4 regions of the Paenibacillus sp. 19GGS1-52 genome follow, and region 1 is predicted to be linked to each of the others. Evidence: predicted binding sites of a transcription regulator. Region 1 holds the regulator's gene; each other region holds the start of a gene.

The links. The regulator LexA, encoded in region 1, represses DNA repair genes until DNA is damaged. The targets are predictions, from matches to a motif close to CGAACATATGTTCG.
Region 2: a site for LexA is predicted at 4,569-4,582, ahead of H1230_RS09525 (YolD-like family protein). Genes of this name have one in related genera too.
Region 3: a site for LexA is predicted at 1,838-1,851, ahead of recA (recombinase RecA). Genes of this name have one in related genera too.
Region 4: a site for LexA is predicted at 6,279-6,292, ahead of H1230_RS29985 (YhjD family protein). Genes of this name have one in related genera too.

What each region holds. Positions count from the first base shown of each region.
Region 1 is NZ_CP059724.1:3,262,150-3,270,271, reverse strand. Features, by position in the region: gene metH (methionine synthase) at 1-1,492, opposite strand, end outside; gene H1230_RS15330 (FixH family protein) at 1,672-2,091, opposite strand; gene H1230_RS15325 (HAD family hydrolase) at 2,312-3,097, opposite strand; gene H1230_RS15320 (hypothetical protein) at 3,133-3,654, opposite strand; gene H1230_RS15315 (DUF896 domain-containing protein) at 3,705-3,914, opposite strand; gene H1230_RS15310 (LysM peptidoglycan-binding domain-containing protein) at 4,026-4,439, opposite strand; gene lexA (transcriptional repressor LexA) at 4,691-5,317, shown strand; gene H1230_RS15300 (L,D-transpeptidase) at 5,606-5,944, shown strand; gene H1230_RS15295 (hypothetical protein) at 6,119-6,499, shown strand; gene H1230_RS15290 (hypothetical protein) at 6,557-6,784, opposite strand; gene H1230_RS15285 (MFS transporter) at 6,880-8,076, opposite strand; gene H1230_RS15280 (ROK family transcriptional regulator) at 8,076-8,122, opposite strand, start outside.
Region 2 is NZ_CP059724.1:2,024,591-2,032,712, forward strand. Features, by position in the region: gene H1230_RS09490 (hypothetical protein) at 23-178, shown strand; gene H1230_RS09495 (putative periplasmic lipoprotein) at 466-1,587, opposite strand; gene H1230_RS09500 (NucA/NucB deoxyribonuclease domain-containing protein) at 1,621-2,037, opposite strand; gene H1230_RS09505 (cytidine deaminase) at 2,177-2,593, shown strand; gene H1230_RS09510 (PH domain-containing protein) at 2,883-3,371, opposite strand; gene H1230_RS09515 (hypothetical protein) at 3,596-4,144, shown strand; gene H1230_RS09520 (hypothetical protein) at 4,222-4,452, opposite strand; gene H1230_RS09525 (YolD-like family protein) at 4,628-4,963, shown strand; gene H1230_RS09530 (hypothetical protein) at 5,010-5,174, opposite strand; gene H1230_RS09535 (LLM class flavin-dependent oxidoreductase) at 5,226-6,290, opposite strand; gene H1230_RS09540 (pirin family protein) at 6,393-7,241, shown strand; gene H1230_RS09545 (M15 family metallopeptidase) at 7,376-8,062, shown strand.
Region 3 is NZ_CP059724.1:2,930,872-2,938,993, forward strand. Features, by position in the region: gene pgsA (CDP-diacylglycerol--glycerol-3-phosphate 3-phosphatidyltransferase) at 1-192, shown strand, start outside; gene H1230_RS13970 (competence/damage-inducible protein A) at 389-1,678, shown strand; gene recA (recombinase RecA) at 1,921-2,985, shown strand; gene H1230_RS13980 (regulatory protein RecX) at 3,120-3,854, shown strand; gene rny (ribonuclease Y) at 4,161-5,702, shown strand; gene H1230_RS13990 (TIGR00282 family metallophosphoesterase) at 5,905-6,699, shown strand; gene H1230_RS13995 (stage V sporulation protein S) at 6,903-7,163, shown strand; gene H1230_RS14000 (dipeptidase) at 7,279-8,122, shown strand, end outside.
Region 4 is NZ_CP059724.1:6,534,471-6,542,592, reverse strand. Features, by position in the region: gene H1230_RS30015 (type 2 periplasmic-binding domain-containing protein) at 1-332, shown strand, start outside; gene H1230_RS30010 (ABC transporter permease) at 369-1,259, shown strand; gene H1230_RS30005 (carbohydrate ABC transporter permease) at 1,292-2,170, shown strand; gene sigJ (RNA polymerase sigma factor SigJ) at 2,685-3,551, opposite strand; gene H1230_RS29995 (NAD(P)/FAD-dependent oxidoreductase) at 3,595-4,782, opposite strand; gene H1230_RS29990 (hypothetical protein) at 5,067-5,588, opposite strand; gene H1230_RS29985 (YhjD family protein) at 5,828-6,259, opposite strand; gene H1230_RS29980 (alpha/beta hydrolase) at 6,713-7,654, shown strand.

The sequences.
Region 1 (8,122 bases):
TTTCTTTAGCAGAACCGATATACTGCTCGTCACCAGTGCCCACAGGAAATACAAGTGTATCAAAAATAATATCCTCTGCAGCCAGACCATACTTGTTGACCAGCAAATCGTGGGAGCGTATAGCGACCGCCAGCTTGTCGGTCGCTTTAATAGCCTGTCCTGTCTCATCAATTGTACCTACTACAATAGCTGCGCCATATTTATGAATAAGTGGAGTTACCAACTCGAATTTTTCTTCACCATCTTCAAGGTTAATAGAGTTAATTATTGCTTTACCTTGGCAGTACTGCAAAGCCAAGTCAATAACCTTGGGATCAGTGGTATCAATCATTAAAGGTACCTTAACCTTCTTCACTACCAAGTCCAGGAAAAGCTTAATATCCTCAGTCTCATCACGGTCAGGGTCTTGTACGCAAACATCAATAACCTGCGCTCCACTCTTGACCTGAGCACGAGCGATTTCTGCTGCTTCCTCGTACTTACCTTCAACAATCAAACGTTTGAACTTTCTTGAGCCCAGTACATTCGTGCGTTCTCCGACCATGTATGGACGATTATCACTTTCAATATAGATAGGCTCAATACCTGATAATGCAGGTGGATGACTTCCTGTAAGTGGACGTGGAGGAAATTGTGATAATGCTTCTGCCATCTTGCGAATATGCTCCGGTGTTGTTCCACAGCAGCCTCCAGCAATATTAAGCCAGCCCTTCTCAGCAAAAGCTGCAACCTTATGCGCTAGCGATTCAGGTGATTCGTGATAGTTCCCATTCTCATCCGGCAGTCCCGCATTGGGATAGCAGCTTACTGCTGCTGACGAAATTTCAGATAACGAACGAATATGATCACGCATGAACTCCGGTCCAGTTGCACAATTCAGTCCGAACGAAATCGGCTTCAGGTGTTCCAGTGAAATGTAAAAGGATTCAATATTCTGCCCAGCCAGCGTTGTACCCATAGGCTCTATTGTGCCCGAGATCATAATCGGAAGTGTGATACCTGTTTTCTCAAAAGCATTGCGAATACCAATACTTCCCGCTTTCACATTAAGAGTATCTTGGGAAGTCTCCAACAGTAAAGCGTCAACCTTACCATCTATCAGCGCTACTGCCTGCTCTTCATAGCTATCTACAAGCTCCTGAAAGGTTACACCACCAGTTACGGAAAGCGTCTTAGTCGTTGGGCCCATGGCCCCTATAACATAACGTGGACGTTCAGGCGTATCGTATTTATCTGCAGCGTTGCGAGCCAGTTGCGCTGCCACCAGATTGATCTCGCGTGCCCGCTGCGAAATATCGTATTCCGCAAGAACTACTGATGTTGCACCGAATGTATTAGTCTCGATGAGATCAGCGCCAGCTTCTAGGTACTGCTCATGTATTTTCTGAATAACCTCCGGCCGGGTAAGCACCAGCATTTCATTACAACCGTCAAGGTCTTCTCCGCCGAAGTCTTCGCCGGTAAGTGGCACCTGTTGGATCATGGTACCCATGGCACCATCAAGAATTAATATGCGTTGCTGCAAGCTTTCAGCAAGTGTGAATTTAGCCAACTTCAAATCCCCCCAGTAAAACATTAGAGTAAGTTTAGCAGAATTAAGGGAATTCGGAAAGCCTTCCTTTCCACCCTGCATAATCCGTATTCTGTGGCGGAGAATCCCGCCCATTTCATTTATGGCTGTACGGTAAGCTCTTTACTTGGCATAGAATGCTGTGTTCGTGCAGTAACATGGGAAGTGACCGTATACTGACCTTCTTGCTTTAGTATACCCTCGGCGCTATACAACCCATTTCCTGCAGACTTTCCGTTCAGCTCCTGCTTCAAAGTTGCATCAGCCTTATTTATGATTTCGAACTTAACCTCTTTTGCATCATCTACCGGCTGATTATCTTGTGTCACAACAGCTTCAAAAGTCACCTTTTCATTGACGGAAACCTCATCAGGATTCCATCGTAACTCTACCTTAATTGCAACCATAGATAGATCTGTGCTGTTCATATGGGACTGTTCTTGATTGCCTAAGGAACATCCCCCAAGTCCAAAAATTGTAACAACTGAAAATAGAAAGACCATTTTCCTGTGGGTCATCATTTGTTGTCCTCCCGGTTTAAGTGTAGGGCGGATCTATACTGACATCTGGCGTAATGCTTTCTTTTTCTATTATACACATAATTCTCGAGTTTTCGGAACTCAGAATCTTGGCTCCTCCAGTTATCAATGACATAGTTCACACAACCATTGAGCTTTCCCTGTATACTTTCAAATAAAAAACCAGCATCCCATCAAGGGACACTGGTGTCTAATCTGTTCATTATAGAGATTGTACTAGTGGAAGGAGCTCTGTAAGATGTCCAATTTCATAGTTAGGTTGGATCGCCGGATCTGGAACTTTGGCGTTCCGGTTAATCCAAACTGTTGTCAAACCCGCTGCCAGCCCTCCGCGAATATCCGTGGTGAGTTTATCACCGACCATAATTCCCTGATCCGGTGTTATCTCAAGCAATTCAAGCGCATGCACGAAAATATCCTTATCTGGCTTGCCTTTGCCAAAACTTCCCGATATAACAATATGGTCAAAGTATGGAATCAACTCCGGTACACCATCCAGCTTCTCCTGCTGCAGAGCTGGGCAGCCATTTGTAAGCAGTAGCAGCTTCACTTCTCCGCGCAACTGATCAAGTACCTGGATCGTTTCCTCATAGATATACGGGCGACTGCGGCGCTCTGCGGCAAACTTGGCAGCTAGCGTCTCAGCTAATGCTTCATCATTCACACCTAGAGCTGCAAGCCCACGTCTCCAAGATTCTTTCCGATAGGTAGGAGCTAGTTGCTCCAGTTGACGGAATTCCGGTTGCTCCCCTGCAGTAAAGTTGGCCCAAAGAGCTTCGAAGGGATTAATCCCGATCATCTGAGTGAAAGGAAAGGTTTCATAAGATTCATACAGACCTCTTGCTTCCCTGCGGACAGCGACTTCAAGTTCCTGAGGATTTATAGAGTCTCCAGCCGCTTCACAGGCAAACCGAAACGCTTCTTCAATACTCCGGTCATCCCATAGCAGTGTATCGTCAAGGTCAAATAGTACAGCAGCAATTGGCATTATAGCGCTCCTTCTCCCTAAGATGGACTCTAATGTTATTCGTGTTCGATTACAATGTTGTTAGCCTTTGCAAATTGCTCCAGCCGTTCACCCATGGAGGCCGTATTATAACGATTAATTAATCTTGAGAAAACCCATCTTGTCCGTTTGCCCTTATGCTTAATCGTAACCGCGCCACGCGAAAGGGTGATGTTCTCAATTTCAGCAGCAGGCAGAAAGCGTTCACGATTGAATTTGGACGTGGAGAGTTTGTTGCGATCTACCTTTAAGTATGGCCGACGGAAATAGATAAGTGCCGCCAGAACAAAGTAAAGGACAACACCCAGCCAGTTGGCTAGAAGACCCTCAGATCTTTGCGAATCTATCGTTCCTACTAACCAAAACATCACACCAAGCGCGAATAAAACTACTGGAAACACAATATTCCGTCCTTTAAAAACATCAACATTCTTTGCAGGGGTTTTCGAAGCATAAAGAGTCTCCTTGCCCTGTTTCTTTCTTTGCTTATTGATATTTTGCGTGTTGCGTTGAACCATTCTTTCCCAAGAACGGGCCATGTCATTTCCCCCTAGTCATACTGTAATATCTATGAAAAGGTACCGAGGCGCTAATGTTTTAGCCCCTTGTTGCCTTGTCCATGCTCATCATTATCTACAACTTCAATAGTATTCAGCTGAGTACGGAAATTACTGCGGAAATTAGCAAGATACAATTCGCGGAGCTTGGCGCGTTCTGCCGTTTCCTCTTCACTAAGGCCGGTGCTCTTCTGCTTGCGTGCTAATTCGTTAATGCGTGCGACCATTTTATCGAAGTCCAAAACTTTCCCCTCCCCTAATAAATTCATTCTAACTTTGCCATGAGAAAAAGAGCTTGTCAAGGTCTACTCCCTGCAAGCTCTGTCTTATACATGTATGCTGTTCATAATAAATTAATAAATAGGCAATGTAATGATATCTCCAGCCTTAATATTACTGTCCTCTAATCCACTAGATCGTTTAATTCCTTCTATATATACAGCCGTCTTCATATCTGTCGGTTTGTTCTCAAGTGCAATACTCCAAAGTGTATCTCCACGTTCCACAACAACCCGCTTCTCTTGCTTCATTAAAGACACTGATCCTGCAAATACGTTACCAACCACTGTAAAGCCAGATACCACAAGTAGAATTATTAAGGATAACTTTACCAATTGATCTTGCTTGAACATCTTCAATACTCTATCTACCAGTCGACCTGTAATTTCTCTGCTTAATTTCAATTTATCAGATACAGAAATCTGCCCAACAGCTTCGACCTTCTGAGCCTCATCATAGATACTGCGGTATGTGCTATACTTCATCATCAAACATCGCCCTCCAAACACTTGTTCTTACTTTCAAAAATAATATAACACGAACATGTGTTTTGATCAATAGCTTTTTTCGAACAATTGTTCTCTTATTTCGGGAGGTCTATTTTCCAGCTCTAGAATATAAAATATCAATATTTAGCCTCTCTACTTCATTTTAAATTGGTAGATTAGAACTTATGTTTGTGCGAACGGTAGTTCTATGTTATAATTTTCCCAAACATTACTATATGGGGTTGATTCCGATGTCCAAGATTTCGAGTCGCCAGCTGGCGATCCTGGAATTTATACGTAACGAAGTCCGCAGCAAGGGTTATCCACCTTCTGTCCGCGAAATTGGTGAAGCCGTCGGCCTTGCCTCCAGTTCAACAGTACACGGTCACTTGGACCGGCTCGAGAAGAAAGGTCTAATCCGTCGTGACCCAACGAAACCACGTGCGATTGAAGTACTTGGTCAAGATGATTCCGATAATGTTCATCAATTTGCCCAAACCGTTACCCGTGTTCCTGTTCTCGGTAAAGTCACCGCCGGAATTCCAATTACAGCCACAGAGAATATTGAAGATTACTTTCCGCTACCTTCTCATTTCATTGGTGACAACAAAGTATTTATGTTATCTGTACTTGGAGACAGTATGATAGACGCTGGTATTCTGAATGGTGATTATGTCATCGTGCGTCAACAGCAAACTGCCGACAACGGAGATATCGTTGTAGCTATGACCGAAGAAGACGAGGCAACCGTTAAGACCTTTTATAAAGAACGTGATCATATACGCCTGCAACCAGAGAATCCTGCCTATGAACCCTTACGTCTAAACCGCGTTACCATCTTGGGCAGAGTGATCGGATTGTTCCGCGATATCCACTAGTGTTATGCCCTCCTCCAATAAAGACAAAAGGCAGTTCCGCTTCTATGCGGAACTGCCTTTTGTCTTTATTGGAACAAGATGAAACGGGTGCCGTCCTTTATATGGACGGCACCCGTTTCTTCGAAAATATAAGGATAAATTATCGTGTGAAACATATAAATTCTTATATTTCGAAAAAAGTTTATCATAAATTCACCACGCAGAAACCATCTTTCAAGCATCGCCCTCATTGTATTAACAGCCCCGACACTCCACACATATTCTATCCTGAGAGGAGTGATGAATACGATGCCAAATTATCGAATTATCGTTGATTTATCACAACGTATGTTATATCTGCTTGATGATAACACCGTTGTCAGAGGGTTTCCTGTTGGGATCGGCAAAATGCTAACCCAATCTCCCTTGGGCGAATATACAATAATCAACAAGCAGCCTAATCCTGGTGGCCCGTTTGGAGTCTTTTGGATGGGATTATCGAAACCGCATTACGGCATCCACGGAACCAATGACCCTTCCTCCATCGGAAAAGAGGTCTCTCATGGCTGCATACGTATGTATAATGAGGATGTTACAGCTCTTGCAGCAATACTTCCTATAGGAATCCGAGTGACCATAAGAGATTAAAGTATTTCCTTTCTGAGCTTCTGCTTTTACAAAAGAGGTTGTCCTAAATTCATGTACATGGCTTATAGGTCAGCCTCTGGCAACTTCTAAATATTTTTACTGATCTGCGAGGACTTCTGCAATTATATGTCGAATATTGTAACTGGTATTAATACTTGAAGGGAAGTGTCAGGATTGAATAATTCAAAAATAAGAACCCTCGTGGATTTTAAGGTTGATACACTGGGCAAGCTCTCCAATTTATTATTAAATAATGAGCTTGTTAGCGAGCGAAAGGTTAACCTGCTTACGGCCTTTGGCAGTATTCAAGGAAATGTATCTCCCAACAGTTCGAATAAGGAGGATCTATTTAATTTAAAATCATTGATGGATGACGTCATTGTGGACGAGTACATATCATATCTGGAATCTGAGCATCCGGACAAGAACTTCAACTATAACTTCATAGTCCTGGATAACGTTATTGTTAGACCATTCGCCAACTATGAGCTCGCGATTGAATATAAACAACTGATTGTTTATGCAGATCAAATAACAGCTTTTAATTTCTTGTAACCTTAATTTTGGGTGTATCCCTCGGAACAAACTAAACCGGTATTTTCCGAGGGGGGCTCAAAATGCTTTTTTAGGGATATGCACTCGGAATTCAAATCCAGCTCTTCTATATTTAATATCACCCATATTTACAAAATCCGGTGTATATTCGCGAATCGGCCCACAATAATCTACAATACAATCCGGTTGCTCCGTCTTCTTCTGGACTACATATACCTGAACCTGAGCGAGCGCAGCGGTAAAAAGATCGGCATCTGTAGAAAGTACTTTATAAGTATTACTCATGATATCACTCCTATATGAACGTAATTCTAAAGTTATAACTTCACAAAAGAGTATATCACTTCCTGCATACAGGTTGTACAGTCTTATAAATAATATCAAATCGTCTGACGTTTATTCATCAAGCTATTTATTCTCTCTGAACTAATGAGCATGATGATAATATAGGCTACAATGACAAACGGAAAGATCATAAACGAGGTAAGGGCAGCTACCCATCCCAGCAGCGGCGGCAGGATTGCTCCTCCTACATAGGCGACAGCCATTTGATAGCCCATGATCTTTTGGGAGTGCTTTTTCCCGAAGCGGACTGGCGTTTCATGCAGCATACAAGGAAATATAGGGGCAGAGCCTAAGCCAACCAGAATAAAACCAATTAGCGAAAACATCTCCGGTAACGGTATGACCAGTAATATAGCCCCTAGCAATGCTATTATTTGTCCAGCACGTATAAGATCCCGGTTGCTGAATCTAAAAGTTACGAATCCGGTGAGCAATCTCCCTGCTGTTATACCTGCATAATACATGGACACCCATTGCGCTGCCGATGAGGCAGACAATCCCTTCACATTCACAAGAAAACTACTCCCCCACAATCCCATTGTCGCTTCAACACCCACATAAAATAAGAAAGTAAATAAGGCAAACTTAACACCTTTAATTTTCAAGGGTTTCTCATGGGTCTCCGGAAGTAATGAATGGATGGATATGATTTGCTCCTCTTTTTCCACAACATGGTTGGTTCGCTCAACCCGTTTCCATAATGGAAGTGTGAGGAATAACACCAAAACCAATCCAAACTGAATCAGGCTAACAGCAGTATAACCATCTCTCCAAGAATGCCCCCCTGCAATATTATGGGACATTATAATAGGTCCAATCATAGCTCCAACCCCCCAGAAACAGTGCAGCCAGCTCATATGGTGCGCTTTGTAGTGGGTAGCCACATAGTTATTCAACCCGGCATCAATTGACCCCGCTCCTAGTCCAAGCGGCAGCGCGCAAATAGCAAGCCACAGAATAGAGGGTGATAGTGAGAAGCCTAATAGCGAAACAGCGGTGATTGCAACACTGATTAAAGTGACCTTTCCAGTACCCAAACGATTTAGCACAGCCTCACTTGCTAAGCTGGAGATGATCGTACCGGCCACAATGACCATGGAGAGCACACCAGCCATTTCAATGGGTGTTCCATACTCGATTTGCATGACCGGCCACGCTGCTCCTAGCATAGAATCAGGCAATCCCAAACTAATGAAAGCTAAATAGATGATGATTAAAAATAATGTGGCCATTAGCGATTCCCACCTATACTGTCATATTTGATTAAATGTATCTCTG
Region 2 (8,122 bases), 1.2 Mb from region 1:
TATTAAAGAGGAGGAATTAATCATGGGTGTAGAATATGGTTGCGGTTGTGGAAATAACGTTGGTGGAGTTGGTGTAGGTCCAGCTCCATGTCCAGTAGTAAGCCCTTGGACCTCCACGGGAGCTATTCTGGTCCTGTTCATCTTGCTAGTTATTATCACAAAAGCCTGTTTATTCTAAACAAGCCGCATCACATTGTCAGCCTCGTCCGGGCGTTATACCGGATGGGGCTATTTCTTTTTTTTCGATAGGTAGGTCCAATCTGACATTTGATTTTGCCTGTCGTTTCATCTGTTTCAATGAGGTACAATTCCTTTACCGTTCCTAACAATTCGAACCATTCTTTTAAAGCTTCAGCTTCAGACATGGGTCCATAGAGTCTTTTTCCCCGATAACAGATGTACGGAATAAATGTTCGCGTATGATGGTAGCAAATATTCTAATTTCAAGTCGTAAGAAAATCTATCTCAGAATATAGAAGTAATCATTCCTGTGGAACGGTCGATTTCAAGCCAGTCAGTAGTCGCAGTATGTTCATCTTCCTCATCGTTACGGACATTCTCATAGCTATGGATGGTGACCTTCTTGTCATCCCAGTGATCCACTTCAGTAATAAAGACGGAGCCAATGTTATTCTCATCCCGTTTGTTGTTGCTGACAGAGGTGGCATTCTTAATCCCTGTAACGACGTAAAAGGCTTCAGCCTTGGTAAGGTTGATTTGATCAGGATCAAAGCCTACTAGGCTATCGAATTTCTCCATTTTAAGCTCGGTGAAGCGGTCGGCCTGCTGTTTGTGCAGCAACTCATTAATAAGCTCGGGGCTAGCTTGTAGTGTCACTAATTTTTCACTTAATTCATTGGAGTTCCATCCAGCAAATTTACCTAGCAGTTCAAATCTTTGATCTACTGTATTGAAGAGAACAAGATTCTCTAAGAATAGATCGTCAGCTGCAAAACTGCTTCTGGTTTGAACGAGCAGTATCTGCTCAGTGTCACTCAAAATGTAGGTTAATACATCTGTGAAATAGCCTCTATAATCCTCTTGGAGCTGTAACATATCATATAATCGCTTTAAAAATGGCACATTAGTGGGACCTGAATTTTTTAAATAAAAGGTTCCTTTAGGCTCAGCGTTATATCCCCCAAAGACATCCTCCGGGTAATCAATGTTGAGCGAACGCTCGTCGAAGGTTAGGCGGACTGCCTGATATTCCGGATTAGTGAAAACATACTTAGTTCCATTAAAGCTGAAATCTGAATCAATTCCGCCTGTATTATGTCCGAAGCCATGTACAACAGATACTTCTAGATGATAGAGGCCGCTACTTATCTGCGTTACCGTTGCAGTGCCGTTGTTCATGGGATTAGACCAAGGGGTAATAAACTCACCTGTGACGACTGAAATTACCTCCGATTCTTTGGATGCGGTGATTACCCCGGCAGAGGCAGTTATTAATGGGTTATTTGTTACCGTTGCGGTTTCCGTTGGACTAACTGGGAAACCCGGAGTTAGCTGCGGCGAAGCTAGATGGCTGGAACAGCCAGCTAACAGCATAAGTATTACGGAGAATAGAATTACTTTTCTCATAAAACCTTCCTCCTTGTGCTTCATTTGATGAGCTTATCTGAACATCAATTCAACACGGGTGCCATCAGCAAAATTCTCTAACTGATTGCCTACCCAACTGCCTGCCCCGCGGTTATCGCTTGGCTTTATGTATGCAATGTCGGCGCCTTCGCCGCCTTCTTGACACATGGCCATCGGCCATTCGTCGCGATCATAGCCTTTTTTGGTGGGCACATTCTTCAAGGATTGGCTCCGGTTCTCTTCAGCCTGCTCGCGGTCTATGGTACATATGGCAGATTCCCCACTGGAAATAGCATCTTGTATATGCTTCGCTGTCTCCGGATACCGCTCCGATGGAAAGACCAACTGGATGATGTCCTTATCGGATGAGGTTGCAGGTGAAGTAGATTGTCCGTCCTCCCCAAACCAGTAAGTACCCAAGGCGAGTAGTGCGACGATGATAAGACTCATGATGAATTTCCGTGCTTTTCTTTTCTGTGCTTTCACTCTCTGCTCCTCCTTTTTTTTTGCTTAAATTAGTATAGCGTATATCTAAATTCTGTGCGATTTAATATACTTTTTTAGAGAATGAAGGAGGATGAAATTTGATATGCATACTTTAATTACCATTGAGGATCAGACGCTTATTGCATCTGCGCAAGAGATTATTACCAAACGTTACGAATGGGAAAGACACCACGTAGGCGCGGCGCTTCGCACGAAGACGGGGGAGATATTTACGGCGGTTCATGTGGAGGCCAGTTTAGGGCGGGTAACCATCTGTGCAGAAGCCATGGTGATTGGCAAAGCTATATCCGAAGGCTATAAGGAGTTCGATACTATTGTTGCAGTGAGACACCCGGACCCGGATAGCATTGAAAGGGAAATTAAGGTCGTTTCTCCTTGCGGCATGTGCAGAGAGTTGATTGTTGATTATGGTCAGGACTGTAAGGTTATTGTATCCGAGGCTGGTGATTTGCTAAAAGTTGAAATCGCTGAATTGCTGCCCTTGCGATATACAAGGTAAATAGTTGGCTACCGCCTATGTATTTACTATACATAAGGAATTATGCGCTCATTAGATTTCTTGTCCTTTCGCTGCGTCCAGCCACTAAGCATGACTCCGGCTAATCCGGAATTGGTCGTTCCGGCTGTACTTATGTGGGAAAGCTCCAGTCAAGCCAAGGGAGTTATTCCAGCCGGGGCGTTCTACCTTCCTTGAAGGGTTTTGAGGGTTATGGGGAAAATCAAACAAACAGCAAGTCTCCGGATGATGGGAAGCTTGCTGTTTGTTATTTGTTGATTGCTATGTGTGGTTAAATCTGTTCACGGTAGCTGATGTTATTGGCGATCTTCTCGTCGCGAACCGCTTTGCGCAGAACGTCCTTAACCGTCTGGGCATCACGAATTTTTCTGAAAAGAAGCTGAGGCGATGAGGTATCGTCAGAGAATACCGTCAAGGTTCCGATGCCGAGCATGCGCTGCATAATAGATTGAGCAACGGATAAATCGCGTACCCGCAGCAGTTCAATTTCTTCGACATTTTTGCCGATAAGTCCGGTCTTTACCATGATTCTCTGGCTGGTTATCTTGTAGCTAGTTGTATTCAGACCTATGATTCCTTTAAGTCGGTCGGAGATGCCGGCCGGTTTACCCTCCCAGAGTACAATTTCATGACTGGACCCTTCTGTAGCTCTTGAGCGGGGGGCTGCTGCTGGAGCATTCTCTACGGTGCTTGCTCCGCATTCTCCACAAAATTTAACGCCCTGCTTGAATTCTGCTCCACAGGCTGTGCAATAAGGCATGGGGTATCTTCCTCTCCTGATTACATATGAGATTATTATAATATAACGGGGATTTGCAGTCACCAATGAATACGCTATTAAATCTTATGATTCACTAAAAACATCAGTGTCTGTAAATGAATACGCTTTATGTCGAAAATCTGTTTCAGAGCTCCTCATTTTACATAAATTTCATTTGCACTTTACAAAAAGCCACATTATCCTATTAAGTGGGGGGATAGAAGATGAAAAGAGCCTTTTTGATAGGATTGATAATAGTGTTTGCTGTGCTTAGCGCCTGCAGCAGTAATGAACCAGCTACAACGGCGCCTGCTTCAGAGGCAGAAGTGCAGGAATCCGTACTGAATTACTACAATGAAATGTCTAAGATCGAACAACTAGGAAAGTCTTCCTTAGAGGAGTTCAATACGGCGCTCACTTCTTATTCGACTGGGGATGTGACGGACAAGCAGTTGGAGAAGGCGATCGACGAATTCCAGAGTACCTCAGCTGATATCTCAGATCAGGCGGAGGAAGTAAAGATTCCAACCAGCTTGCCTGTGAAGATCCGGGATTTGCTTCAGGAGTCCCTAATCGCTTTTAATAGTGCGTATTCTCTAAAAAAAGAAGCTTCCGAGGGTGCTGATTCCGACAACGTATCTGCTGAGGAATTCAACGACTTAAATCAGAAAGCTGATTTAGCGATGCTTTATGGAATATCGAAGCTTAACGAAGCGCGGGAAGCTGCAGGACTCATGAAGTCTGAGGACGAAACAAAGAAGGTTCAGAAATAGAAGATTAGCTATTTGGAATCTCAAGTAGATAAAAAGAAGGCGCTGCACAGTGAATCTGCCAGCGCTTTTTTGTGTTGTCATTTGGTATGTAGCAGACGGTTCTTCAATCTTCCTAACCGGGTCTGTTTCATGTCTTTTCCCTTGTTCTGCAACAGATAGACTAGTAGAGATATAATAATCAGACCAATAAATAGCCCAGCTGTGGCCCCTTTAGTAAAGTTTGAAAGTGTGCTGCTGCGCAGGACGCTCGGGAATACAGTAAGGAATAATACCGGAATGATGAAGAGTAACGCAAGCTTTTTTTGCAAGGGAAAGCTCCTCTCGAATCTAGATATATATTATTATACATCTTTTTATAAACGAAGAAATATGTGGTTTGTCATTTTTTCACTGTTGATTAATTCGTGCTATAGTGGATATAATACAAACATACGTTCGCATACTATAGACTGGAAGTAATATTAATGGAAAGAAGGAACGAGCATGGGCAAGAAGCTGGAGGGAAATGGACTGTGGGAGGGCAGCCGAATGATGCTGCCGGAGCACAAAATCCGGATTATAAGTGATGAACGGGAAACGCTGCGCCGTGTCCAACCGATTCTGGATGAGCAGAAGCAGGAAGAAATTGAGTGTACGCTCGCCTTATCACTGCGTAGTCATGTTCGGGTGACGGTGGTTCTGTTCGATCCTTTTGAGAATAAGCTGATGAGCGGGTTTGTAACTTCCATCCACACCCACTCGCGCGAGTTTAAGCTGCAGTGGGCGGAGGAATGGAAGTGGATTGAAGTAGATAATGTTGTTGAGGCTTACATCGTCTAGTGAAGATGGAAAGGTACTGAAATGAGATTTTTAGCGGAGGACTGCTCTATTCCTTAGAGTGGGTGGCTCCGCTTTTTTCATAAGCAATTAGCGTTACAGTAGGGTTGCCTGTCAGCTGTGCCAGAGCAACCTCGGCATTTCGAATGACTTCAACCGCAGCCTCTTGTTCGCCAAGGGCAGCGAATTTGTAATCATTATTGAGAGTTTCCATCGTCTTTGTCCCACCTTTCAGGGTCATTGTGCCCTTGTATGTGGAATTCATTCAGGCGTTCTGAGCAAGCTCCTTGCGCACGATAGGAGCGACCTTGGTGCCGAGTAGTTCAATGGCACGCAGGACTTCACGGTGCGGCATCGTGCCGACATTTACATGCAGGAAGAAGCGGGTAACCCCTAGATTTTTACGCAATAAAATAATCTTCTCCGCGACATATTCGGCATCGCCGACGTAAAGGGCTCCCCGCAGGCTGCGTGCGGCATCATATGCTGCGCGGTCGTAACGTTGCCCCCAACCCCGCTCGCGTCCGATGACGTTCATTTGAGCCGCTGTTGAAGGGTAGAATAGGCCGGCAGCCTGCTCGGTTGTTTCTCCGACAAAACCGTGCGAATGCGTAGCAATCTGCAGCTTGGCCGGATCATGACCAGCCCGCACAGCGGCTTCTTTATAAAGGGCGACTAAAGGTGCAAAATTCTCAGGCATTCCGCCAATGATGGCAAAAGCGATCGGAAGGCCCAGCGTTCCAGCCCGCACCGCCGACTCTGGATTTCCACCGCTTGCAATCCACACCGGTAATGGACTCTGAACAGAGCGCGGATAGACACCCAGGTTATGGATTGCTGGACGATGACCGCCGCGCCAAGTCACCTTTTCTGAGGCTCTAATGGCCAGTAGCAGTTCTAGATTCTCTTCGAACAATTCGTCATAATCATCCAGACTGTATCCAAACAGCGGGAAGGATTCTGTGAACGAACCGCGGCCCGCCATAATTTCGGCCCGGCCGTTCGAAATGCCGTCAATGGTGGAGAACTGTTGATACACACGAACCGGATCGTCTGAAGACAGCACGGTAACAGCACTAGTGAGTCTTATATGTGTGGTCATGGCAGCGGCTGCTGCTAATACTATAGCGGGTGCGCTTCCAGCGTAATCAGCCCGATGGTGCTCCCCAATGCCGTAGACATCCAGGCCCACTTGGTCGGCCAATACAATCTCCTCAACGGCCTCACGCAAGCGCTCGGCATGGCTCATGACCACTCCTGTAACCGGGTCCGGTGTAGCTTCCAAAAAAGTACTGATTCCTATTTCCATATTGTTTGTCAAATCGGTCATTGTATTTCCCTCCATTTATGTTACTATATAAAATATAGTATATATTAATAATATAGTTATAGTATAAGCGGTGAAATCCAATTTTGTCAAAGGAGAATCTACATGGGCCATTTAAAGACAGCGACTAAACGTAGTATTAGCGAAGTAAGAGATATCACTCTGAAAAGAATGAGTCCGATCCATGCAGCGGGTCCAGTCATTGAACCTGGGAATTGGGCGAAGAACGATCCTTTCCTACTGATGATGGAGGATGAATTCCAAAAGGGTTCCTTTGACATCCATCCCCACCGGGGAATGGAGACCGTTACGTATGTGATCGCAGGGCAGATTGAACATTATGATACGCATAGCGGTGAAGGTGGAGTGCTCGGACCCGGGGATGTGCAATGGATGACGGCAGGAAGCGGGGTTGAGCATAATGAAGTGCCTTCAGAGGGAATTACCGCACGATCCCTTCAATTATGGGTGAACCTGCCTAGAGAGCACAAAATGACCCAGCCGCGCTATCAAAATCTAAAAAGTGAAGCTATGCCCATTCGGCAAGAAAAGGGAGCGACGATTAAGGTTTTTTCCGGCTCGTCCAAGGATACCGTCTCCTCCACCCTAAATTATGTGCCCGTAACGATGGTTGAAATGCTTATAGAACCAGGCTTTACGGTCACGCAGGATTTGCCTGGCAGCTACAATGGTTTCATCTATGTGCTCGAAGGCAGTGGGACATTTGGGCACAATAACATGACAGCTTCGCAAAGCCAAGTCTTGTGGTTAGGAGAAGGCGGTAGTGGAACAGGCGAGATTGACATTACTGCTATCAACCCGCTGCGGCTATTGCTGTATGCTGGTGAACCTATTAAAGAACCGGTAGTCGCCAGAGGCCCGTTCGTGATGAATACGGAAAGAGAGATTACGGAGGCTTTTAGCGAATATCGCCAGGGAACCTTTTTGAAATAAATATAGATGAATTAAGGAGCTGTGTTCTTAAAAAAGAGCATGGCTCTTTAATGTGTGAAATAGCTGAAAATATGGGGTTATGCGTACAAGCAGAGCGAAATTACGGAGCATCTACTGTACCAAGGGGTGATAATATGCTGACATTGGAGCAGGTCTGGGGCAAATCGACGGCGAATCTTCGTTCAATCCATCCGGTCTTGCTGGCCGGGACGAATGTTTTGATAGAGCGGTGCTATGCCAAGGGTATACCCATTGTCATTACCCAAGGGATGCGGACGTTTGCCGAACAAAATGTGTTGTACGCACAAGGAAGAAGTAAACCGGGAAACATCATCACCAATGCACGGGGAGGCAGCAGCTATCATAATTACGGTCTTGCGGTCGATTTCGCGCTGCTGCTGCCGGACGGAAATGCGGTCTCCTGGGACATGAAACGGGATGGAGACCAAGATAAGATGGCGGACTGGCAGGAAGTTGTGGCCGAGGCCAAACTGCTGGGGTTTGAATGGGGCGGTGACTGGACCTCTTTTCAAGACTATTCTCATCTGCAGATGACCTTTGGACTTACGACCGACCAGCTCCGGGCAGGCAAACAACCTACAGCACAGCAGGTGAAAGAGGCCTTAAGCCGGATTAATGGAGGTGACGACGAGGTGGATAAAGACATTAAAATAACCATAGCTCTCAATGGCCTCAAGCTTACGGAAGGTGTTCTCGATAACGACACTACCTATGCCCCGTTGCGTGTTCTGGCGGAAGCGCTTGGCGCCAAGGTTACTTATGATGCGGGAAGTAAGACCGTGAATATTGCGACGAAATAGGGTGTATAGATACTGTTACATTTGGGGAAATTATCAGCGATTAACAACAAAGGGGGGCAT
Region 3 (8,122 bases), 330 kb from region 1:
AAATGGGGGAAAGTAAAGACAGTTGTCCAAATTATTGCGATTTCTTTGCTGCTGCTTAATAACTTTCCATTTCAGTTCATTAGCATTCCTGTAGATGAGATTGCTATTTGGGCCGCAGCAATCATCACTATTTATTCTGGTATTGATTATTTCGTGAAGAACAAGGATTTGCTTCAGCTTCACAATGCATAGGCTGAAGAAGAGTGTGAAGCAATAGGTATAGTGCCTATTGTTTTTTTTAAAGATAAGAATTTATATATTTGACGCGATAATTTATCCTTATCTTTCTCGAAGAAACGGGTGCCGTCCATATAATGGACGGCAAAGCCGTTTCTTCTTGCGAAATATCAGTTATGCAAACTCTACAACTAGGAGGCGAAAGCCAGCTATGAAGGCAGAAATTATTGCAGTCGGTACGGAACTTTTACTTGGCCAGATCGTGAATAGCAATGCCCAGTTTTTATCGGTAGAGCTTGCTGCATTAGGAATTGATGTGTATTTTCAAACCGTGGTTGGTGACAATAGCAGCCGGCTGCAGGAGGCCATCAAGATCGCACAAAGCCGTGCGGATGTTATTCTATTCACTGGCGGAATTGGTCCAACTGAGGACGATCTCACTAAAGATGCCTTGGCTGCTGCGTTGAGTCGAACGGTTCATATTGATCAGCTGGCGATGGATCATGTGCAGCGTTTTTTTGATGAGCGGAAGATTGTAATGACAGAAAATAACCGTAAGCAAGCCATAATTATTGAAGGCACTACACCGCTTCCTAACGAGATCGGTCTTGCTGTTGGTATTGCTTTGGCTCACGACAATAAATATTATATCGTACTTCCTGGTCCGCCCCGGGAGATGAAGCCGATGTTCACAGATCAGGCCAAGCCGTGGCTGCAACAACATGCTTTAACTGATGAAATGCCGATTTACTCCAAAATGCTTAAATTCGCTGGAATTGGAGAATCGCTGCTGGAGGATAAGCTGATTGATCTCATTCACAGCCAGACTGATCCTACAATTGCACCATACGCCAAAGAAGGCGAGGTCACAGTCCGTATTTCGACAAAGGCTCCTTCCGAGCGAGAAGCAATGCAGAAGCTAGAGGTTATGGAACAGAAAATCAAGGAGATCCTTCCGGAGCATATGTATGCGAATATAGATGTACCTTTAGAACAGCTGATTGTGGACTGGATGGCTGATGCAGGACTGACCCTAAGCGCAGCGGAGAGCTGCACAGGGGGACTGCTGATGGAAAGCATCACTAATATACCCGGTAGCGCTACAATGTTTGCAGGAGGCATCGTCTGCTATTCTAATGATATGAAGAAAAAGCTGCTGAATGTGCCAAGTGCTTTACTCGAGGGGAAAGACGCTCCCGGAGCTGTCAGCCGTGAAGTAGCTGAGGTGCTGGCAGATCAGGTGAGAATGATCGCGGATACTGACTTTGGATTATCCGTTACAGGTGTAGCAGGACCAGGGTATTCTGAACGCAAACCCGTGGGTTTGGTATTTGTCGGCTTAGCTGAACGAGGCCGTAAGACAGAGGTGTACGAGCTTAATCTTAAAGGTACTCGCGAGAATATACGGCTGCGCACTGTTAAGGCTTTGCTCTACCGTCTCTGGCGCAGGCTGGAGGAACGTAAAGTTGAAACTCCGCTCGAGGGAACAGTCTTGCAATGACATTCAGTTTAGGTATATAATTGACCCATACGGAAGAACCGTGGCACTGAGCTTTCTTTGCCGCGGTTTTTTGTTTTTTATGGTTCTTTGTTATTATGGGTTAGCTTCCTGTGATCAACTTACAATAAAAGGGATAATTAACCTAAGAATCAAAAAAAACGAATGTATGTTCGAAAAAAAGCTTGGCAAGACTTCCAAAACACGCTATTATATTACTATAAACAGTGAAGGAAGTGGTCTGATTGTCAGATCGTAGTGCAGCGTTGGAGATAGCTCTTCGTCAAATAGAAAAACAATTTGGTAAAGGTTCGATCATGAAACTGGGAGAGTCCACTCATATGCAAGTGGAAGTTGTACCTAGTGGATCTTTGGCACTTGATATTGCGTTAGGTATTGGCGGACTTCCCAAAGGACGGATTATTGAAGTGTATGGACCAGAATCTTCTGGTAAGACAACCGTTGCTCTTCATGCTATTGCAGAAGTACAACGGTATGGAGGACAAGCTGCATTTATCGATGCTGAGCATGCTCTCGACCCTAAATATGCTAAGGCCTTGGGTGTAAACATTGATGAGCTTCTCCTGTCTCAGCCAGATACGGGTGAGCAGGCGCTTGAAATTGCTGAAGCACTCGTTCGCAGTGGAGCTGTAGACATTATTGTCATCGACTCCGTAGCGGCATTGGTGCCAAAGGCTGAAATTGAAGGCGATATGGGTGATTCTCATATGGGTTTACAAGCTCGTTTAATGTCTCAGGCTTTGCGTAAGCTGAATGGTGTAATCAGTAAATCGAATACGATTGCAATTTTCATTAATCAGCTCCGTGAGAAAATCGGAGTTATGTTCGGTAATCCGGAGACCACTCCAGGTGGTCGGGCCTTGAAATTCTACTCTTCGGTGCGGTTAGATGTACGTCGTGTAGAGAGTATTAAGATGGGTAACGATGTCGTAGGTAACCGTACTAAGATCAAAGTCGTGAAGAACAAGGTAGCGCCTCCGTTTAAGCAGGCGGATGTAGATATCATGTACGGTGAAGGGATTTCCAAAGAAGGAAGTCTGGTGGATATTGGTATTGATTTGGATATCGTTAACAAGAGTGGCGCGTGGTATTCCTACGAGGGCGAACGTTTAGGCCAAGGACGGGAAAATGCCAAGCAGTTTCTGAAAGAACATCAGGAAATGGCGCTTGAAATTGAGAATAAGATTCGTGAAGCAAGCAATTTATCAACTATTGTTGCTGCGCCGAAGGCAGCAGAGATTGAAGCAGAACAAAAAGAAGAAGAAAATCTACTGCTTGAAATTGAATAATATCACTCGTTGAACATGGGGTTAAATTACATTTATGGCGCGAGCGCCCTGCGAAAGACTGTAGCAGGGTGCTTTTTCCTAATAAATAAGTGTATGAAGAATAAGGATATACAGCTATGAGGTGACAAACAGCCATGGTAATTCAATTGAACCCTGAACCGGAAGAGCAGGATGAACAGGTACTGGCCCATTTTCCTGAAAATGAGCCTCTGGAAATTACGCGAGTAGAACTGCAGAAGAAGTCGAAATATCGTTATATCATTCATTTCGGGGCTTATAACATGACTGTTCATGAAGATGTCATGATTAAATATCGAATGATTACTGGGAATACTTTTATTAAAGCTGACCTAGAGGAAATTATTGTGGCGGACGAGCGCCAACGAGCCTATGTAGAGGGACTGCGTTATCTGGAACGGAAGGCGCGTACAGCTCTGGAGATGACCCGCCGTTTACGGGAGAAGGAAATAGGGGAGACTATTATCGCGGAAGTGCTGCAGCGTTTGCAGCAGGAACGGCTGATAGACGATTCTTTATATGCCAAACAATGGGCAGAGCAGCGCATTATGAACCAGCGCAAGGGCAAGATGCGGATTCGCCAGGAGCTGCGTGAGAAGGGTATCGACAAATCTTTGATCTCTGAGGTGTTGGAGAATATTAGCCCGGAGCAGGAACTGGAGATCGCACTTGAGACAGGCCGGAAGAAGTGGAATCTGATTCGCGGTGATGTCGCAGGCAAGCGAAATAAGACTGGAGCCTTCTTAATGCGGCGTGGATTTACAGGTGAAATGGTACGCCAAGTTCTGAATACTTTGCTTCAGGAAGAGGATTTTGAGGGTGAAGAAGAGGAAATATACTACACTGACTGATTCTCTTGACTTTAATGAGTATATCGTCTCTCTTGACAATGTCTTTTTATAAATAATAAAATATAACATGAATCGGCATAAAGTAAGAATCCTTTTTCCTTCCCAAAAAGGTAACCCTTACTCGCGATTCGCGTACAACTCATATGAAATGTAAACGCCGGATAAGGCGGGCAGTGTGCATGTAATCATGTGCAGTAATGGCAATCGGTGAATTTACCGGTTTTTTGTATGGTGATGGAACGGATAGTTTAACAACTGCACAATTCCCAAGGTAACTCTTGGAGGAATCAACGAGGAGGTGAACAGATGCCAATTATCATCTGGATCATTATCGTTCTCGTTGTAGCTGCCTTATTCTTTGGGTTCGGTTATTTTATTCGTAAATCCATTGCAGAAGCTAAAATTTCAAGCGCAGAGAAAGAAGCCCTCGTCATCGTGGAGAACGCGAAGAAAGAGGCGGAAGCGCTGAAGAAGGAAACGGTATTGGAAGCTAAGGACGAAATCCATAGAATCCGTACCGAAGCTGAGAAAGAAACTCGTGAACGTCGGAATGAAATCCAACGACAAGAGAGACGTTTGCTGCAAAAGGAAGAATCGCTGGATAAAAAAATGGAATCGCTTGAACGAAAAGAAGAACAAGTAGCGAACAAAGAGAAACGAATTGATGAAACCCAACAGCAAATTGATGTCATTTACAAAAATCAAGTCACGGAATTGGAGCGTATCTCCAATTTGAGCATCGAAGACGCAAGAAGTATCATTCTTAGCAATGTAGAGCAAGAAGTTCGCCATGAGACCGCACAGATGATTAAGGAAATTGAGCAGCAAGCTAAAGAAGAAGCGGATAAGAAAGCCCGTGAAATCATTACACTCGCTATTCAACGTTGCGCAGCTGATCATGTAGCGGAAACAACGGTTTCGGTGGTTACGTTGCCGAATGAAGAAATGAAAGGCCGGATTATTGGTCGTGAAGGTCGGAACATTCGCGCACTGGAAACTCTTACCGGTATTGACCTCATTATTGATGATACGCCGGAAGCTGTTATTTTGTCAGGATTTGATCCAATCCGCCGCGAAGTGGCTCGTACAGCACTTGAGAAGCTTGTGGCTGACGGACGTATCCATCCAGCTAGAATTGAAGAAATGGTTGAGAAATCCCGTAAAGAAGTGGATGAACGGATTCGGGAATACGGTGAGCAGGCTACCTTTGAGGTAGGTGTTCATGGATTGCATCCGGATCTGATCAAAATTCTGGGCCGTCTGAAATTCCGTACAAGCTACGGTCAAAATGTATTGAAGCACTCTATGGAGGTTGCTTATTTGACTGGACTGATGGCCGGTGAGCTAGGGGAAGACATCGTGCTTGCAAAACGTGCCGGACTGCTCCATGATATCGGCAAAGCGCTTGATCATGAAGTAGAAGGTTCGCACGTCGAGATCGGTGCTGAACTTGCGAAGAAATACAAAGAGCATCCAGTTGTGCTTAACAGTATCGCATCTCATCATGGAGACTGCGAGGCTACCTCGGTTATTGCAATGCTGGTTGGTGCCGCTGATGCTTTATCAGCCGCAAGACCAGGCGCACGCCGTGAAACACTGGAAACGTATATCAAGCGTCTGGAAAAGCTGGAGGAAATCTCCGAGTCCTTCGAAGGCGTCGAGAAATCCTACGCCATTCAAGCGGGCCGCGAGGTTCGCGTAATGGTGCAGCCTGAGAAGATAGACGATGCTGAAGCATTCCGTCTGGCTCGCGATATTACGAAGATGATTGAGAGTGAACTGGATTATCCAGGACATATCAAGGTTACCGTTATCCGCGAGACACGGGCTGTAGAATACGCTAAATAAGCAAACAAGCAGAAACGGTAGCTGCGCCTGTAATCAGGACAGCATCCGTTTCTACGGGAAATATAAGGATAAAGCTTAAGCAAAACTTATACTTTCTTATATTTTAAGAAAATTGGCCCCTAAGCGGGGGCCTTTTTTTCTTTAAAAATGGATGACTCAGAATGAAAATATACACAGTGGTTCAGTTTAGGAGGAGAAGATCATAAAAGTTTTATTTATTGGAGATATCGTAGGAAACACTGGAAGAAAAGCACTGCGCGAGATGCTGCCTTCCCTGAAAACTAAATACCAGCCGCATATTATTATTGTCAATGGGGAGAACTCTGCTGCCGGCAGAGGTATTACTTCTTCCATTGCTAATGAGTTTTTTAATTGGGGAGTTCACGGCATCACTTTGGGCAATCACACTTGGGATAACAAAGACATCTTTGAATTCATCGATGATGAGCCACGAATTATCCGTCCCGCCAATTTCCCGCCAGGAACACCAGGCCGAGGTTATACTGTCGTTAAAGCCAATGGCAAGGAATTGGCGATTGTCAATCTGCAAGGCCGTACTTTTTTACCGCCTATCGATTGTCCTTTCCGTGTTGGAGAAGAAATTGTTGAAGAGCTGCGTAAGGAGCATAAGTGTATTCTTGTTGATTTCCATGCGGAGGCCACGTCGGAGAAAATAGCTATGGGTTACTTTATGGATGGACAGGTGTCGATAGTGGTAGGGACTCATACTCATGTTCAGAGCAATGATGATGTGATTTTACCGGGCGGAACAGCCTTTTTGACCGATGCCGGCATGGTTGGTTCTAGAGAAGGGATTCTCGGGATGGAAAAAGACGCAGTCTTGTATAAGTTCACTACTCAGCTTCCGGCACGATTTGTTGTAGACGAAGGCAAGTGGCAGCTCAACGGTTTATTTGTAGAGTTGGATGAGGACACTGGTGCGGCAAAACGTCTAGAGAAGATACGCCTGCGTGAAGATGAGTGGGTCATGAGCTAGTCTGATTTTGGTGAGTCTAGTAAATAAGTCGGGAAAAATGATGGATTTAAGCGAAGTGTGATATTTTTTATAGCAGAAAAGAGTATCTTTTGTACCATTTTCTCCGAAGAGGTCCGCAAAAAGAAGGAATTATTTCTTCTCTCGCGAATAACATCTACTGTAGTGGAAGAACACCAACATTTTTCCCAGGGGAGGTACTTACTATGGATGTATTAAAAGTATCAGCTAAATCCAATCCAAATTCCGTCGCCGGTGCATTAGCAGGTGTTCTTCGTGAACGTGGAACGGCCGAGCTACAGGCTATTGGAGCAGGTGCACTGAATCAAGCAGTTAAAGCTGTCGCTATCGCCCGGGGATTCGTCGCACCAAGCGGCGTCGACTTGATTTGTATTCCAGCCTTTACCGATATTAAGATTGATGGAGAAGATCGGACGGCGATTAAGCTGATTGTCGAGCCCAGATAATAGATTAGCAGTTTGGATAGAAGCCTGTTTGCTTTTGTAGACAGGTTTTTTTCTTTTGTATTTATAGCAGTAGGTTTCGGTACATAAACGGAGCAAGGGAAAGTGAGGGAGTCTCTTGAACAGAGCCGATAAGCTGAAGGTAGCAGATTTTCACTGTGATGTACTTAGCAAGATGCAGGCCTTTCCGGATATTAATTTCGAGAACGATCTTCGTCTTGATGTTACTGCGGAACGCCTACAGGCGGGTGGGGTAGGAATGCAATGCTTCGCAATCTATCTGTCTGCCGCCAGAGGAAGACCTAGCTTCGAGAGTGTTCTGGGACAAATTAGTTTCTTCAGGGAAAAGATAACAGGCTCAGGAGGCTTGCAGTGGCTGCGCTGGAGGGAAGATATAGAGAATCAGATGATTATCCCCCCAAGCTGGGGAATGCTCTCTCTGGAAGGCGTAGACGGTCTGGAGGGCAATCTATTCTATGCTGAGCTTTGCTTCGAGCTTGGGGTGCGTTTCTTCGGAGTAACCTGGAATTATGCTAACTGGGCTGCAGATGGGGTCTTGGAGAAGAGGAATGGTGGATTCACGGAGAAAGGGCGGGAACTGGTAGAGTGGTGCAATCGCAGTGGAATGCTACTGGATGTTTCGCATCTGTCACCGGCAGGCTTCTGGGAGCTTAAAGAGCTTAGTACGCGGCCTTTTATTGCCTCCCATTCCAATGCTGCTGCAATCTGCAAGCACCCGCGTAATTTGAACGATGAGCAGATAAAAGCGGTGATTGCTATGGACGGTCGCATGGGCTTGACCTTTTTTCCGAGCTTTGTACGTGACGAAGGTACGGCAAAAGCTGAGGATTTACTGAAGCACATTGATCATGTCTGCAGTCTTGGTGGTGATAAGCAGCTGATGTTTGGATCCGATTTTGACGGGATCGATTCCTGGCTGGAGAACCTGGAGCATCCGGGGA
Region 4 (8,122 bases), 3.3 Mb from region 1:
AGGGTGAAGCTAAGCAGGTATATGAGTCCTATTTAAAGGATAAAGAAACACCGAAGAAAGATATGGCTGCCTGGTCGCAGCGCAATGCGTTCCTTACAGGCGCCTTAATCCTGGCCGGAGATGGCGTTAGCCAGAAGCAGGGTGTCTTCTATGATCAGACAGATACGATGCGGGGGAAATGGGCCAATCTTCAGAAGCTGGAAGACGAAACCATGCTGAAGATTATTATGGGCTCCGAGTCTGTAGACTATTTCGACAGCTTTGTAGAGAAGTGGAAGTCACAGGGCGGTGACCAGATTACAGAAGAGGTTGAGGCGCAGATCAATAAGTAAATGCTGCACAATAATATTTATGAATGGAGGGGAGACATGGGGAAGAAAAGCAACGCGCTCCAATATCATCTTATGCTTGCTCCGGGTATGGTGTTTATCATCATCTTTGGCATCATCCCCTTATTCGGTATTGCCATTGCGTTTCAGGATTTTATTCCCGTCAAAGGGATAACAGGCTCAAAGTGGGTAGGATTCGATAATTTCATCTACATGTTCCAGTTAGACGATAGCAAGCGGATCTTGTTCAATACACTATACATCTCTATCTTAAAAATGATCATGCAGGTTCTTGTACCCGTAGGAACCGCGCTGCTGCTGCATGAGCTGGTCTTCAACCGAAGTAAGCGCTGGTTCCAGACGATTATTTATTTGCCTCATTTCTTGTCATGGGTCATCCTGGCGGGGATTTTAACAGATATGCTATCTGCTCAAGGGATCGTGAACAAGATAGTAAAGGGCCTATTTGGGGACACGGTCTTTTTTCTGGGAAGCAACTTCTGGTTTCCGATTGTGGTGGTGCTAAGCGATGTGTGGAAGGAATTCGGCTTCAATGCCATCATTTTTCTGGCAGCGCTGACAGCCATTAATCCATCGTTGTATGAAGCGGCAGAAATAGACGGAGCCGGGCGGCTTCGCAAAATATGGAGTGTCACCTTGCCTGGCATTCTGCCTACAATTGTGCTGATCACTACACTCAATATCGGTCAGGTACTGAATGCTGGCTTCGATCAGATATACAACCTTTACAATCCGCTGGTCTATCAATCGGGAGACATTATTGATACGTACGTCTACCGGATTGGATTGGTACAGTATCAATTCGGTCTGGCTACGGCTGTCGGCAGCATGAAATCATTGGTAGGCTTTGTGCTGATATTCATCTCCTACCGGCTGGCCGCCAAGTATGCTAATTATCGTATCTTTTAGTCGCACTATTTGCAGGGAAAGGAGGTATCTCCATGCTGCCTTCAGCCAAACAGCGTATTAAAGCACCCGATATTCTATTGCTACTGCTGATGTCATTCATTACATTACTATGTCTACTGCCGCTGGTGTATATTGTCTCGCTCTCCTTAAGCGGGAAATCGGCAGCTGCGGCCGGTCGGGTTACCTTGTTTCCGGTAGATTTCACGTTTTACTCTTATAAGTACATGTTAAGTGATCATCGCTTTTTTGACTCTTTTGCGGTCTCGGTGAAGCGGGTATTAATTGGTGGAGCGATAAACTTTGCATTGACCATTCTGATGGCGTTCCCGCTGGCTAAGGAGCGTTCGGAGTTCAAGAGCAGAAATTTCTATATATGGATTATTGTATTTACGATGATGTTCAATGGTGGACTGATTCCGTGGTATATGGTGATCAAGAATCTGCATTTGATCGACACGATTTGGGCGTTGACATTGCCAACTGCCGTTCCAATCTTTAATGTAATCTTGCTTATGAACTTCTTTAGGAATTTACCCAAAGAGATTAGTGAAGCTGCGACTGTAGATGGTGCAGGACCTTGGCGGATGCTGCTTAGGATTTCCGTTCCGCTGGCGCTGCCGGCAATTGCTACAGTGACCTTGTTCAGTGTCGTAAATCATTGGAACGCCTTCTTTGACGGTATGATTCTGATGAACAAGCAGAGCAATATTCCATTGCAGACCTATATTCAGCAGCTCGTGGTCCAACCGGTCATTTCAGCGACAACCCGCTCGGAAGATTTGATTAATTTCTCCCAGCGCACCTTCAATGCTGCCAAAATTGTAGTGACCATGCTGCCTATTCTGGTGATTTATCCGTTCCTGCAGAAATATTTTGTATCCGGTATTACGCTAGGTTCGGTTAAAGAATAAGGAGAGTATCTAAGGGGAATATTTGTAATCATATATTTCCAGGCTATTGGGCAGATCCGGTTATACTTCGTGACGGTGACGATTATTATCTGTATCCGACCAAAGACAGCGACGGTTAGAGGGATAAGAAATTCCATGTAGTCTTTTCCGCATTTTTTAATGAACCTTTCTTGTAATAATCAGCTGATTTTCAGGTTAGAGATATATATTGAATAGACCAAATATCCCCAGTATTTTGTAATAGTAGCTTTCAGGCCTTGCCAACTCCCATGGCAAGGCCTATTTTAGTAATAATATAAATAATTCTATTTACCTAATAAAGGGGGGCATTGTAAGAATGACCAGGAAAGTCTCAAACATGGTACAATATTTGGTTTGTTCTTAAGTATTCCATTATGGGTGTGCATGCTTGGCAGGATCACGTTATTAAATAGAAGAAAAGCTTATGGGATGGAATGCAGTGTCCTCTTTTTTAGTGCCCAGCGAGCTTGTGTTACTCTGATTTTGGCTGTTCTTATATATGCAAAAGCTTATCGGGATTCCTGATGAAATAAATGTTTTGAATCAGATTACGCTCAACATGCATTAGCACAACCGTTGTGAGGCCATCATTTGAATGGATGGTCAGTCCGGTTTGCCCATTGATTATTTTCAATTCCACTTGTATTCCTTGCTCGTAAAGAGGTTTCTTGCCACTTAGGCCAATAAGAAATCTGGCTACGTAATCACGGGAAACGATAGGGTGGACCGCGGCATTTGCTTTGCCACCTCCATCGGAGATCAATACCACATCATTGTGGAGCATAGCTATCACTCCGTCTATGTTGCCCTGTTCCAGAACACTTAGAAATCGGTGAACCCATTCTTCGCTTTCCGCTTCGAGTTTTAAGAAAGTCTCATCGTCTATGATCCCCATCTTGCTCCGGGCGCGGCTGATAAGCTTGCGGCAATTGGACTCACTTTTATCGATGAGCTCAGCTATAGCTGGATAATTAAAGCCGAGCGCTTCCCGTAGAACAAAGACCGTACGTTCTGCAGACGACAGTCGTTCAAGCAGTACCAACATGGCATAAGAGAGCAGTTCTTCACGGGCCACCGATTCAAAGAGCTCATCACCAGCGGTCGAAATCGGCTCAGGAAGCCATTCTCCAAAATATTGTTCTCGCCGTTTGCGAGCTGATTTGTGCATATCCCGACAGCGATTTACAGTCATTCTGCAGAGATAGGCTTTCGGTTCAGCCAGGCATTCCAAATTTAGATCAAGAGCTTTCACTTTCAAGAATACGTCCTGTACCACATCTTCCGCATCGGTTGCAGAGCCTGTTAGTTGATAAGCAAGGGTAAATAGTAGATTTTTATATTGCATATATATTTTTTCCATTTCAGGTTTCCATCCTTATGCATTGCTCAGCTAATTTCAGGTGTTATCTATTTACCATACTGGCCATATCCCACGTATATTTTCTTAATCTATAGCCTAGCTTACCGGTAATAAGCAGATCTATACCCCATTGGCGTGTCCAGACCATCCCCTGCTCTGGACCCAAACCAAAGCAGAAGAAATCCATATAGGTTTTATGAGAGGGAGCCGGACGTCCGGCAAGATCCGACGAGATGATTTTCCCAAGTCTCACCGCCTGTGCAATGGCCTCCTTACATGTCTTTCCATCCGTTTTTCCGCTTACAGGGTCCTCAATACGTGCGCAATCACCGATGCTGTATACTCCTTTGACACCCTGCACCCGGTAGCTCGCGTCTACGCTGACATATCCCATTGAATTAACTGCTACCCCGATGCTTGGCAGCAGGGGATTGGGTATAAGCCCCAGTGTCCAGATACAAAGCCCGACGGGAATCTTGTCACCGTTGGATAAAGCCAGTATGCCTTCCTGTTCCTTTAATACTTTGCTCTCATGAACAACGGATACCCCGAAGGATTCCAGCGAGGTCTGCAGCTTCTGTCCGACCTTGGCTGGCCCATTTGGAAAAAGCCGCTTGTTGGCATTAACCAAAATGACCTGCACATCAGCAGGGTCTAAGCCCAACTGCTTTGCATCCTCATGAACCCCATAGGCCAACTCGGCAGAAGTTTCAATGCCACTGATGCCTGCTCCGGCAATGGCAATCGTCATCAATCGACGGCGTTCTTTATCATTAGTTTCAGCTACAGCCTTCTGTAAATTCCCACGCCATATTTCCCTTATTTTCTGCGCGGCCTCCAGATCCGTAAGCGCTATTCCACCTTGATCGGGCTCAGGCCGACGTACTACACTGCCCGCTGTTAGAACAAGCAACTCGTAGTCCAGTGACTGTTCCTTTCCTTCGGCATCATGATATATTACTCGCTTCTGTCCCGGGTCGATCTTGGTCACACTTCCTTGTATGAACTCTCCCCCTTCGGGGAGCAGCCTTTCGAAAGGTACACGGATATCTTCGGTTCCAGCAGCGGGTTTAAACAATAAAACTTTGCGAAGATGGAACGGGTTCTTGTCGATAAGAATAAGCCGCAAAGCGTGATGAGTTTCTTCATTCTTCCAGTTTTTCTTTATTTCTTTCACTGCATGGATTCCGGCATAGCCTCCTCCAATAACAATGCAAGTAAACTCTTTCATGAATCGCCACTCCCTTTATCTTGGTCTGCACATAAAACGAGATAGCGTATGTTTTTGTGACAGTATAAAGAAACCGGCAAATTCTTTAGTGGGATATAATGTTCGTTTTATAGTTTCTTAGTTTCTTGTAGACCAATAGGGAAGAGAACAAGAATATGCAAGTCATAAGCGCTCCAAGGGGCAATTTCATTGCTACAGATTAGGGAAAATGAACGGCAGCAGTGGAAGGGCAAACATCGCCGGAATTCGAGCTTTTGCAAGCTACGACAAACAAACCTTGCGGTTCATTTGTCCACTGTTTCAATGAGTTTCCTAAATGCAGGATTATCAAATCGATCTCCCTGTACAAGCCACTGCCCATTCACCTCAAACAGAGTCAATATACCCTCCATAGGGACACGTTGACTTTCTTTGCCTCCTTGATCCAACAATACAAGGTCCACGGTATAGTTCAACTCGACAATATCTTTCTTTTGCTCTTCCAGCTTGAATTGCAGGTTTTCCGGTTTTACAGAAAGCTTCTGTTTATAGGAGACTTTCAGAGGTAAAGTTGTGTAACCGGTATTGACTGCCTTTTCATAAAAGGATTCCGTTAAAAAAGGTTGAATCTCTTCATTTCGTTGTTGAATGGATGTTTCGGACAGTATATTCTCAGAAGCGTTAATGTCATACTCCACATTTTTGTAGTTCTCTGCGGCTTTAACAGCATCGTCAACTTCTGCAGTATCTGACGCAGCTTGACTGCAGCCCGTAATTAACGCGAACGAAAGAATAACGGTACTAAGCAACCCTAGGAACTTGCGCATAATGGCCCTCCTTGTTGTTTTGTTCATTATAATGAATTTACCATAAATTACATATATATTCCATTTGTTTAACGGGTCGAGGCAAAGTAGTATGATTTCTTATTTTTATGTGATTTTAATTTAATAATCAGCTGAATTTCAGGTTAGCGGGATATATTAAATAAATCAAACACCCCCCGGTGTTTTGTGGTATAGCCTTCAGGTCTTGCTAACTCCCATGGCAAGGCCTGTTTGTACTGTTAACTGGTAGGGGGCGTGATTGATGCCTCGGAGGGGTCCGACTTCAGCCGATACTGTTCTTCGTAGCTCTTGAAAGCTGAAATATCGAGCCCTAGGTATCTGCGCATATGAATGGCCGCTTGAGCGGCTATAATGTCGTTCAACAGCAGCATTCGTTCATGGTAGCCCCGGCATATGAATTTGGCTTCAATGCCTACGTCAAGTCTTTGTTGATCATACACTTTGATTCCGCGTGTTCTCATTTCAGTACGCACATCTCTTAAGTCAACAGTAGCTACAGCTGCCGCTAAATCCAGGACTTCCAGATAGGGAGCGGGTGTCCGTAAATTTGTGGAAATAATGGTCGCATCACGCTCAAAAGCTGACAAAATCAGTGGAAGCAATACATAAGATTTGACCAGCATGCTGTCTCTGCTTTCCGCTCTGTGCACGAATATCACCACCTAAATAGGAACGTATATTCGTATTGTAACCTAATGTTCGAAAATTAATCAATGGAATTTATAAACAAAGGATTAACTGTGACATTATTCACAACGTATGGAAAAGAATTAATTTATATTAAATTTGCAATAATAAAAATGATTCTATTGACCTAATGAAGGGGAGAATTGTAATGAATTATGAGGGAAGTCTTAAACGTGGTCTGATCTTTGGTTTGTTCTTAAGTATTCCATTATGGGTGTCCATGCTTGGCTGGATACAGATGTTATAGAATAAAATAAAAGCCTTACGGAAAGCGCCTTTTGGCGCTTTTTTAGCATTTAGTTGTTGGAGGGAGCACAAACGTTTATACTATTTTTGTTTCGCGCCAATGCCGTGTTATACTATGCTGAAATAAAAGGGGACTAGAATGTTAGAAGGAAGGACAGGTGATAGTATAGATGTGGCTCGTGGATATTATTGCGGTTATTCTCATTATTGCCGGGGCAGTCACATACGCTGGATTTTTTTTCTACGGCGTTGCAATTAAACGAGCGCCCAAGAAATTTCTGAGTCAAACTCCGGATTTAAAGGTAGAGACTCCAGTTGCCGGTGCTTCTTGGGGAGAAGGGCAAGAGTGGGTCACTCGCCAGAGTTTCAAGAATATAGATATCCTTTCACATGAAGGCCTCAAGCTGCGAGGTTATTTACTAACTTCTGAGCGTGCAGCAGGTCGTACCGCTATTATTGCCCATGGATATTCCGGTAAAGGCAAAGATATGGGTGCTTGTGCAAAATTATATTACGAGAATCTGGGCTATAATGTGCTGATTCCCGATGCCAGAGGGCATGGGGAAAGTGCAGGGAACTATATTGGATTTGGTTGGCCGGAGCGTCGTGATTATTTACAATGGATCCAATATGTTATAGAAGAAACAGGGCAGGAAGCACAAATTGTGCTGCATGGGGTGTCTATGGGTGGAGCTACGGTGCTGATGACCTCCGGTGAAGCCTTGCCGCCACAAGTAAAAGCCATAGTTTCCGATTGTGCCTATACCTCAGTTAAAGAACAGCTGTCTTACCAACTGCGACGTATGTACCGGCTGCCTAGTTTTCCTTTCGTACACAGCGCTAGTCTGGTCACCCGACTGAAGGCTGGTTATTTCTTCGGTGAAGCGTCTGCACTGAAGCAGGTACGGAAGGCTAAGGTGCCCATTCTGTTTATTCACGGGGATACGGATACCTTCGTGCCGTATACGATGCTGGATAAGTTGTTCGAGGCATGCCCCAGTCCCAAGGAGAAGTTCATAGTCCCACAGGCAGGGCACGGTCTGGCGTATGATACGGATAAGGCTGGTTATGTAAGCAGAGTGAGTAGTTTTGTTGTCCGTTATGTAGTATAGCCCTGAAACGTAGACAGAGCCCGATATCCGCTAGAAGCGGTTATCGGGCTCTTATATTTTTCCACACATGGTTAGCATCCTTTAATAAAGGACAGCTCAACCATGTTTTCTTGATATATTTAATCCCCCGCCGTTCGTGATAACGGGTGTAATAATTCCTAGTTTATTTCCAGCAGCCGTGTGGCGAGAATAATCCTTCCAATACGACAAAAGCCCTACCTCTCTTTTGCCCTTGCGGCTCCATTGACCGCGCCAGTGTGAATCGGAATGCTATGTTTGAATTTAATCTCATAAAAAGGAAGAGTACTGCAAGAAAACGTAAGATTCTGTGTCCAAAATGCCGATAAAAGTATTTAAGGTAACAATCGGCTTGACATCTTCTTGATGGGGATAAATATACGGAAAATCAAATACTGATTAATTATAACACAACTATATTCAAAATACAAATCCTATATGAACTGGTAT